2 regions of the Microbacterium sp. 05N427 genome follow, and region 2 is predicted to be linked to the other one. Evidence: riboswitches for the same ligand, from Rfam matches in the RefSeq annotation. Region 2 holds a riboswitch; the other holds the start of a gene.

Region 1 (4,402 bases), on a different contig from region 2:
ATCCCGCACGCATCGGCGAGAGGTATCTGGGTACGATCCCCGCCGACGGCCGCACGCTTACCGAGCAGTACACGGGCACGCTCGGTCCCTCCGTGCGCACGATCGCCCCCGTCCACGACGCCGGGGGCGCGATCGTCGGGTGGGTGTCCGCGGGGGTGACTGTGGAGTCGCTGTCCGGGGCGCTGCTGCGACGCCTGCCCGTGATCGTGCTGCTGACCCTCGCGGTCGTGGCGCTGGGCGCGATCGGAGCGGTGCTCGCGCGGCTCGCGACCCGGCGCATCACCGGCGATCTGGACGCTCGCGACGTGCGCGAGGCCGTGGCCGGATACGAGTCGGTGCGCACGCTCGGCGAGGCGCTGCGCGCGCAGACGCACGAGCACGGCAACCGCCTGCACACGGCGTTGTCGCTGTTGGAACTCGATCGCCGGGACGAGGCCATCGCGCTGCTGTCGGAATCGTCCCTGCAGAGCCAGTCCGTGATCGACCAGATGACGCTGCGCGACGGGGATCCGACGCTCGGCGCACTGCTCCTGGGCAAGGCCTCGCAGGCGAAGGAGCGCGGGGTGCGCTGGCAGGTCCACGTGGACCCGGCCGCTCCCCGCGCGGATCTGACCCCCGTCGACGCGGTCGCGGTGGTGGGGAACCTCATCGACAACGCGCTCGACGCCGCCCCTCAGGCGGGATCGAGCGCCGACCGCTGGGTGCGGGTCGACGTGACCGCGGCGGACGGCGGGGCTGTGGCGATCACGGTCTCGGACGGCGGCCCTGGGATACCCTCGGACGTCCGCGAGCGGATCTTCGAGCACGGCTTCTCCACCAAGCCGAGCGACCGCTCTGGACGCGGGGTGGGACTCGCCCTCGTGCGCGACATCGCAACGGCCGCGGGCGGGACGGTCGAGCTGTCCGCCGAACCGACCGCGTTCCGGGTGACGCTACCCGGGGTCCCCGCCGGAAGGAGGATCGGATGATCGGCGTCCTGCTCGTGGACGACGACCCGCTCACGCTCGAACTCCATGCGGCGTACATCGCGCGGCTCGAAGGGTTCGAGGTCGTGGGCGAGTGCACCGGCGTCCGGGCCGCGCTGAACGCGCTCACCGCGGATGCGGAGCGGATCGACCTGGTGCTGCTGGACCTCACGATGCCCGACGGGTCGGGCATCGATGTGCTGCGCCGCATCCGCGGCGCCGGCAGCGCGATCGACGTGATCGCGGTGACCAGCGTGCGCGACGTCGAGGCCGTGCGGCGGATGTCGGCCCTCGGCGTCGCCCAGTACCTGCTCAAGCCGTTCCCGTTCGCCGTCTTCCGCGACCGCCTGCTGCAGTACCGCGACCGGCACGAACGCGCGGTCGCGCTCGCGGGCGCGGGCGCCGCCAGCCAAGAGGAGATCGACGCCCTGATCGGAGGTCCCGCGACCGGCGCCATCGCTCTGCCGAAGGGGCTCGCCGTCGAGACGCTCCAGGCGGTGACCGCGGTGCTGCGCGCGCACGGCGACCTCTCCGCCGCGGAGGCGGCGCCTCTCGTCGGTGTCTCGCGCGTCACCGCGCGACGCTACCTGGAGCACCTCGTCGCACAGCGGGTCGCGATCCGCGCCCCACGCTACGGCGCTCCGGGCCGTCCCGAGACCGCCTACCGTCTGGCCGGTGCGGCCGCGACGCCGCACTGACAGCCTCGAGCCGCGCTCCCGGATCGCACCGTGGTCGGACCGCCGGCGGCGCGGTGATAGCGTCGTCCTGTCCTCAGGGCGGGGTGAAAGTCCCCACCGGCGGTGTCGCGGCAGAGTCCGCGTGAGCCCGCGAACGGTCCCCATGGTGGGGACCGCCGATCCGGTGCGATTCCGGAGCCGACGGTCACAGTCCGGATGAGAGAGGACAGAAGGAGCAGTCCACCATGCCCAGAATCGCCATCGTCGCCGCGCAGTGGCACGCCGAGATCGTCGAGCAGGCCGTGTCCGCCTTCCTCGAGCGACTCGCCGAGCTCGGCATCGACCAGGTCGACGTGTACCGCGTGCCCGGAGCGTTCGAGATCCCCCTGCACGCCCAGCGCCTCGCGCGCACCGGCCGTTACGAGGCCATCGCCACGAGCGCCCTCGTCGTGGACGGCGGGATCTACCGGCACGACTTCGTCGCCGGATCCGTCGTCGACGCGCTCATGCGCGTGCAGCTGGCGACCGATGTGCCGGTGTTCTCCGCCGTGCTCACGCCGCACCACTTCCACGAGCACGACGAGCACCTGGAGTACTTCCGGCGTCACTTCTCCGTCAAGGGCCGAGAGCTCGCCGAGGCCGTGTCGGCTACGGTGCAGAGCCTCGCCACGATCGACTGACCGACCCGCGCGACCCCGCACCCGACACGTCCGCCGTCGCTGAGTTCCGTCGTCGAGACGGACTCAGCGCGGCAGGCGTCCTTCGTGCAGCACACCGTCGGGATCGGCGCTCTCGCGCACCGCGCGAAGCCGGTCGATGTCGGACGCCGTGGCGCACTGCGCGAGCGACTGTCCCGGCGTGAGGAATGTCGGGATCATCTGCTCTGCGGCGGCCGGAGCGAGCAGCTCGAGGAGACCCGCGATGCTGGCGTCGCCGGGCTCGGTCGGTGCACCGGGGAAGTTCGGCACGAGCGCGTGCAGGAGCCAGTCGGCCGACGCCAGGGAGGCGAAGCCGGAACGGCGCGGAGCGTCGAGCGCTCCACCCAGCATCCGCAGGTGGATCCCGACGATCGTCGTCTGCGCCGGCGCCTGACGGAAGTCGATCAGCGCGTCGATCATGGCGTCGTCGAGCCGGTCGAGAGCGGCGGACGCGCCCCGGCCCGCGGTCGGCTCGGTCGGCTCTCCCGAGGACGCCGCGATCGCGGCGGGCGACGTCGCGCCGGAGGTCTCGCGCTGCACGGGGCCGGCACGCCGTACCCCGTCGAGGAGTGCTTCGGCGGCGCCGTCGGAGGACAGCGCCTGGACCGTCAGGAAGCTCTTGCCGCGGATCGCCTCCGGCAGCATCGGTGCGTCGGGCATCCGCATGGAGCTCGTGAACACGTTGAGCGTCGACGGCGCGACGGCAGCGAGATCCCGCACAGCGCGGATCACCGCAGCGGAATCGGCCGCGTCGAAGGTCAGGGAAGCGCCCCATTGCGCAGGTGCCCGGACGAGATCGATCTCGAGCGCAGTCACGACGCCCACGAAGCCGCCCGCGCCGCGCAGCGCCCACATCGCCTCGCCGTCGCTGTCGTCGTCGATGCGCTCATGGGTGCCGTCGGGCCGCAGCACCCACGCGGCGCGCAGGTTGTCGGAACCGAGACCCGCCGTGCGGCTGAACCAGGAGTGACCGCCGCCGAGCGTGTAGCCCGCGACAGAGACGACCGGACTCGTGCCCGCCGGGGCCGCCCACCCCGTGCCTTCGAGCGCATCGACGACCGCGCCCCAGCGCACGCCGCTGCCGACCACGACGACACCGGCCGCGAGGTCGATGTCGAGCCGGTCGAACGCCGCCGTCCGCACGATCACGGCCCCGGCCAGGTCTCCGGAGGCGCCATGCCCGCTCGGCTGCACCGCGATCGGCGTTCCCGCCTCGCGGGCCGCCGCGAGGATCAGGCGCAGATCATCCAGGCCCGCGGGCGTCGCGACCGCCGCAGGGTGCTGGTCGATCGCGAGGTTCCATGGGCGGCGGGCGGCGTCGAAGCCGTCGTCGGAGGGGAGCAGAAGGGTTCCGTCAAGCGCACGGTCGAGAGCGTCGAATGCAGAGAGAAGGGGCATGACGCCACCATAGGATGCCCCACGGACATTCCTCCGGTGGCGTCACGCCCTTACGCCTGAGGCCGGCCTACTCCCCCGCGAGACCGCCCAGCAGATGCCCGAACGAGCGTCCTTCGCCGAGGTAGTTGCCCGGGTCGAAAGGATCCTTGTCGGCCGCGGGCTCGCGCCGGGCCATCGCCTCGGCGAGCTCGCGCGCTCCGCGCTCGACCCTCGTGCTGAGCGGCGCCACCTCGTCGGCGTTCGCTCCCCAGTCGCTGGATGCCGCGAAGACGCCCGTGGGGACGGGCTCGGCGTGCAGGTACGTGAACAGCGGGCGGATCGCGTAGTCGATCGCGAGCGAGTGCCGCGCGGTGCCGGCGTTCGCGCCGATCAGGACGGGCTTGCCGGCGAGCGCGTCCGGGTCGAGCACGTCGATGAACGACTTGAACAGGCCGGAGTAGCTCGTGGAGAAGATCGGCGTGACGGCGATCAGGCCGTCGGCCGAGACAACCGTGTTGATCGCCGAGTCCAGCGCCGGCGGCGCGAAACCGGTGAGCAGGTTGTTCGTGATGTCGTGCGCGAGGTCGCGCAGCTCAATCACGTCGACACTGACCTCGGAGCCGAGCTCGGTGAGCCGACGCGCGGTCTCCGCCGCGAGACGGTCGGCGAGCATGCGCGTCGAGGA
Region 2 (4,402 bases):
CGACGAGCCTCAGCACGCAGAAGCCGAGCGCCGCCAGACGGCGATCCCGCTCGTAGTCGCGAAGCCGCTGCTTCCAGTCCTCGTGATGCGCCCTCGAATCGCATTCGACGATCAGCCAGCCGTCGAGCAGCAGGTCCACACGGGCGAAGTCGAACTCGACCTGGGGCACGACGTCGTACCCCAGAGCCCTGGCCGCGATGCGCACCAGCGTTTCAGGACCGGACTCCGCCCGCCCATCGACCATACGGCGCAGGGCCCGCATGCGCCGAGGACCGAGCTCGAACACCTCGTCGAGGCCATCGAGATCTATCAGCCCCTGGTGCAGCGCGCTGTCCAGCGATGCTACGGAGTCGCGCGGTTCCTGGCAGGACATCGCCTGCGCGAGCGCCTCCGCCAGGGGGACCTCCAGGTCGTTCCACGGCGCCGAACACGCGCGCCAGTGCCGCACGATTCCGCGTGGCGGGCGGATCTGCCTCGAGGAATGCGGCGTCATCTGCACGTGCAGAGGGTGGCTGGCCCGCACGAACACCCCGGCGAGCGCGAGCGCGCTGACGCAATCGACACGTCCGCCCAGTTGTCCGGCCCTGACCGCCGGGTCGGCGCTGCCCGCCACCGCGTACTGGCCCTTCCTCAGGCGGATCAGCACGCCGTGGCGCACCGCCTCGGTGATGTCCCTCCCGGTATGCCCCTCGGCGCGGAGTTCAAATGTCCGGAATCGCTGCTCGATCATGGCCCGAGGTTGACGAGTCTTCGACGGCCTGTGGGGCGCACCCACGAAACCCGTGCACAATCGGGCAGTTGTCGCATCTGTGGAGGACGACCGAGCAGGCCTCTCGGCGGTTGCGAACTCAGTCGATTCGGGCCGTGTCGCGGCCGGGAACGGTAGAACAGTCCGAATCGACTGAGTTCGCGACGAGGAGGCGGCGAGACAGCGGTCGGCTCCGCCCTAGGCTGGGTCGATGGAACCCACGATCCTCCGCACCGAGCGCCTGGTCCTGCGTGCCCCGACCTCCGCCGACGTCGACGCGATCACCGCGGCGTGCCAGGATCCGGAGATTCCCCGCTGGACGACCGTTCCCAGCCCCTACGCGCGCGAGGACGCCGAGGACTTCGTCCGGCTCATCGGCGAGTGGTGGGAGGACGGATCCCAGACCGTGTGGGCCGTGTTCGCGGACGACGTCCTGGTCGGTGCCATCGGGCTGCACCAGATCACCGAGCACCGGGCGGGCGGGGATGCGGAGCTCGGGTTCTGGGTCACGGCCCCGGCGCGCGGTCACGGATACGTCACCGAGGCGGCCCGTGCCGTGATCGACTGGGGCTTCGCCAACCTCGGGCTCGCCCGTATGACCTGGCGCGCTGTGGTCGGCAACATCCCGTCCGCCCGCAGCGCTCGTTCGCTCGGCTTCCGGTTCGAGGGAACGCACCGCCAGTTCCTGACGAGCCCTCGGGGGCGGGACGACGGATGGCTCGCGGGGCTCCTGCGCACAGACGACCGCATCCCGGTCGACTGGCCGATCGACCTCGGCTGAGGCGTCTCCCCCGGCGCGTCGTCGGACGGCATCCGACCCGGCCTGTCCGGATGTCGCACGCGGGTGGCAGGATGAACCCATGCCGGAGATGCCTGAGGTGCAGGGGCTTGTCGACTTCCTCGCGCAGCGCGCGGTCGGCCTCACGATCACACGTGCGTCCGTGTCGGCGATCGCAGCGCTCAAGACCTTCGATCCTCCTGTGACCGCGCTGGCGGGCGCGCGCGTCGAGGGCGTGGAGCGGCATGGCAAGTTCCTGGATCTGACACTGAAAAGCGACGTCGAACCGCAGCTGCACCTCGTGTTCCACCTCGCCAAGGCCGGGTGGCTGCGCTGGTACGACGCGCTGCCCACCACCCTGATCCGCCCGGGCAAGTCGCCGATCGCGCTGCGGATCGCGTTCGACGGCAGCGGCTTCGACCTGACCGAGGCCGGCACCAAGAAGTCCCTCGCCGTGTACGTCGTCCGGGATCCGGCCGACGTACCCGGCATCGCGCGACTGGGCCCGGATCCTCTGGATCCGTCGTTCACCCGCGACGTGTTCGCCGCGCTGCTCGACGGCCGGCGCACCCAGATCAAGGGGCTGCTGCGGGACCAGGCCGTGATCGGCGGGATCGGCAACGCCTACTCCGACGAGATCCTGCACGCCGCGCGGATGTCCCCCTACGCACCTGCCGGAGGTCTCGACGACGCCGACGTCACCCGGCTCTACGACGCGATGCAGTCGACCCTGCGCGAAGCCGTGGCGGAGGCGAGCGGCAAGCCGCCGGCCGACCTCAAGGACGCGAAGCGGCGCGGCATGCAGGTCCACGCTCGCCGCGGCGAAGCCTGCCCGGTGTGCGGCGACACRGTGCGCAGCGTGTTCTTCGCCGACCGCTCGCTGGAGTACTGCCCGACCTGCCAGACCGGCGGCAAAGTGCTCGCGGACCGCCGGCTGTCCMGGCTGCTGAAGTGACCCTGCGCACGACATGAGGCGTCACAGAACCATCCATCGGAATGAAACCGGCACCGACGCGTTGACTAAGCTGAGAGCAGTACAACGTGCTCCGGGGTCGGTGAGAATCCGAACCGGCGGTGACAGTCCGCGAACCGAGGATCCGACACGGATCCGAGGCCGATCCGGTGGAATTCCGGGACCGACGGTGATGCGAGCGAAGGCTTGCGAGTCCGGATGAGAGGAAGCACGCACGATCGACGTGCGCCCGACCCCGGTGACCTTGACCAGGATGAGGAAGGCGACATGACGGCGACAGCGGTGGAGCAGGCGGCGATGACGCACGCGCTCGAGATCGCGCGCCGCGGCCCCCGGGGGCTCAACCCGCAGGTCGGCGCCGTGATCCTCTCCCCCGCAGGCGACCTGCTCGCCGAGGGCTGGCACCGAGGCGCCGGCACCTCGCATGCGGAGGTCGACGCGCTCTCGAAGCTCCCGCCGGAGCAGCTCCGCGGCGCGACCGCGGTGGTGACCCTCGAGCCGTGCAACCACACCGGGCGCACGGGCCCGTGCGCACAGGCGCTCATCGACGCGGGCGTCCGCCGCGTGATCTATGCGCTGGACGACCCCGGAGTGACCTCCGGCGGAGGTGCCGAGAGGATGTGCGCCGCAGGCGTCGACGTCATCGCCGGCGAGCAGGCCGAGGCCGCGCGCGCCCTGATCGACGGCTGGCTCACCGTGCAGAGGCTCGGCCGGCCGCACGTGACCGTGAAATGGGCGCAGAGCCTGGACGGACGCGCCGCAGCGGCGGACGGATCCAGTCAGTGGATCACCGGTCCCGCCGCTCGCGCCGATGTGCACGGTCGTCGCGCCGCCGCCGACGCGATCGTCGTCGGCACCGGAACCGTGCTGGCTGACGACCCCGCCCTCACCGCCCGTGACGGCGACGCCCTGCTCCCCCACCAGCCGGCCCCCGTGGTGATCGGCGCCAGGGAGACCCCGGCCGACGCCGCCGTGCGCCGTCACCCGCACGAGCCGCTGTTCTATGCCGAGCACGACCTCGACGCCGTCCTCGCGGACCTGCGGGACCGCGGGTTCCAGCGCGTGTTCGTCGAAGGCGGACCGACCCTCGCCAGCGCGTTCCTCGCCGCGGATCTCGTCGACGAGGTGCTGGCATATCTCGCGCCCGTCCTGCTCGGCGGGCCGAAGCTCGCCCTCACCGACATCGGCGTGCCCTCGATCGGCGAAGCACGACGCCTGGTCGTGGACGAGTGGCTGCCGCTCGGCGCGGACCTGCTGGTGGTCGCCCGCCCGGCGGACCTCGACGGCACGACATCGACCGGCGCCGCACCGGTGCCCGCAGTCCTGAACACCTCCCGGAACGAAGGAGCAGCCTGATGTTCACCGGAATCATCGAGGAGATCGGCGAGATCACCGCGATCGCGCCCGCCGGCGACGGCTGGCGCCTGACCGTGCGCGCCCCGAAAGCGGCGTCCGACGCCGTGCACGGCGAGTCCATCGCCGTGAGCGGCGTGTGCCTCACCGTCGTTGGCTCCACGCCCGACACGTTCGACACCGACGTCATGAAGCAGACGCTCGACGTCGCCGCGATCGGCGGCGCGACCGTCGGCACGCGGGTGAACATCGAGAAGGCGATGCCGGTCGGCGCGCGCCTCGGCGGCCACATCGTCCAGGGCCATGTGGACGGGGTCGGCGAGGTGCTCGAGGTGCGCCCCGGCGCGCAGTGGAGCGTGCTGCGCATCTCCCTGCCGCACGACCTCGCCCCGCTCGTCGTGGACAAGGGATCCATCTCGGTCGACGGCACGTCGTTGACGGTGAGCGCCGTCAGCGCGCCGTCCGCGCCGGCCGCCTGGTTCGAAGTGTCCCTGATCCCGGAGACCCTCTCGGCGACCACGCTCGGATCCCGGTCCGTCGGCGACCGCGT

The links. A riboswitch is a leader RNA that binds a small molecule or an ion and turns the genes downstream of it on or off. The one in region 2 is predicted to bind FMN.
Region 1: it holds a riboswitch for FMN, as region 2 does, so the genes downstream of both, AC1DG4_RS02780 (6,7-dimethyl-8-ribityllumazine synthase) here and ribD (bifunctional diaminohydroxyphosphoribosylaminopyrimidine deaminase/5-amino-6-(5-phosphoribosylamino)uracil reductase RibD) in region 2, are expected to answer to the same signal.

Annotation. Positions count from the first base shown of each region.
Region 1 covers NZ_JBFTMT010000002.1:40,749-45,150, reverse strand. Annotated here, with positions in the region: gene AC1DG4_RS02790 (sensor histidine kinase) at 1-968, shown strand, start outside; gene AC1DG4_RS02785 (response regulator) at 965-1,663, shown strand; FMN riboswitch at 1,729-1,874, shown strand; partial or broken gene AC1DG4_RS02780 (6,7-dimethyl-8-ribityllumazine synthase) at 1,882-2,322, shown strand; gene AC1DG4_RS02775 (FAD-binding oxidoreductase) at 2,386-3,738, opposite strand; gene AC1DG4_RS02770 (FMN reductase) at 3,806-4,402, opposite strand, start outside.
Region 2 covers NZ_JBFTMT010000013.1:56,549-60,950, forward strand. Annotated here, with positions in the region: gene AC1DG4_RS14115 (endonuclease domain-containing protein) at 1-730, opposite strand, end outside; gene AC1DG4_RS14120 (GNAT family N-acetyltransferase) at 960-1,529, shown strand; gene AC1DG4_RS14125 (Fpg/Nei family DNA glycosylase) at 1,609-2,481, shown strand; FMN riboswitch at 2,565-2,714, shown strand; gene ribD (bifunctional diaminohydroxyphosphoribosylaminopyrimidine deaminase/5-amino-6-(5-phosphoribosylamino)uracil reductase RibD) at 2,767-3,855, shown strand; gene AC1DG4_RS14135 (riboflavin synthase) at 3,855-4,402, shown strand, end outside.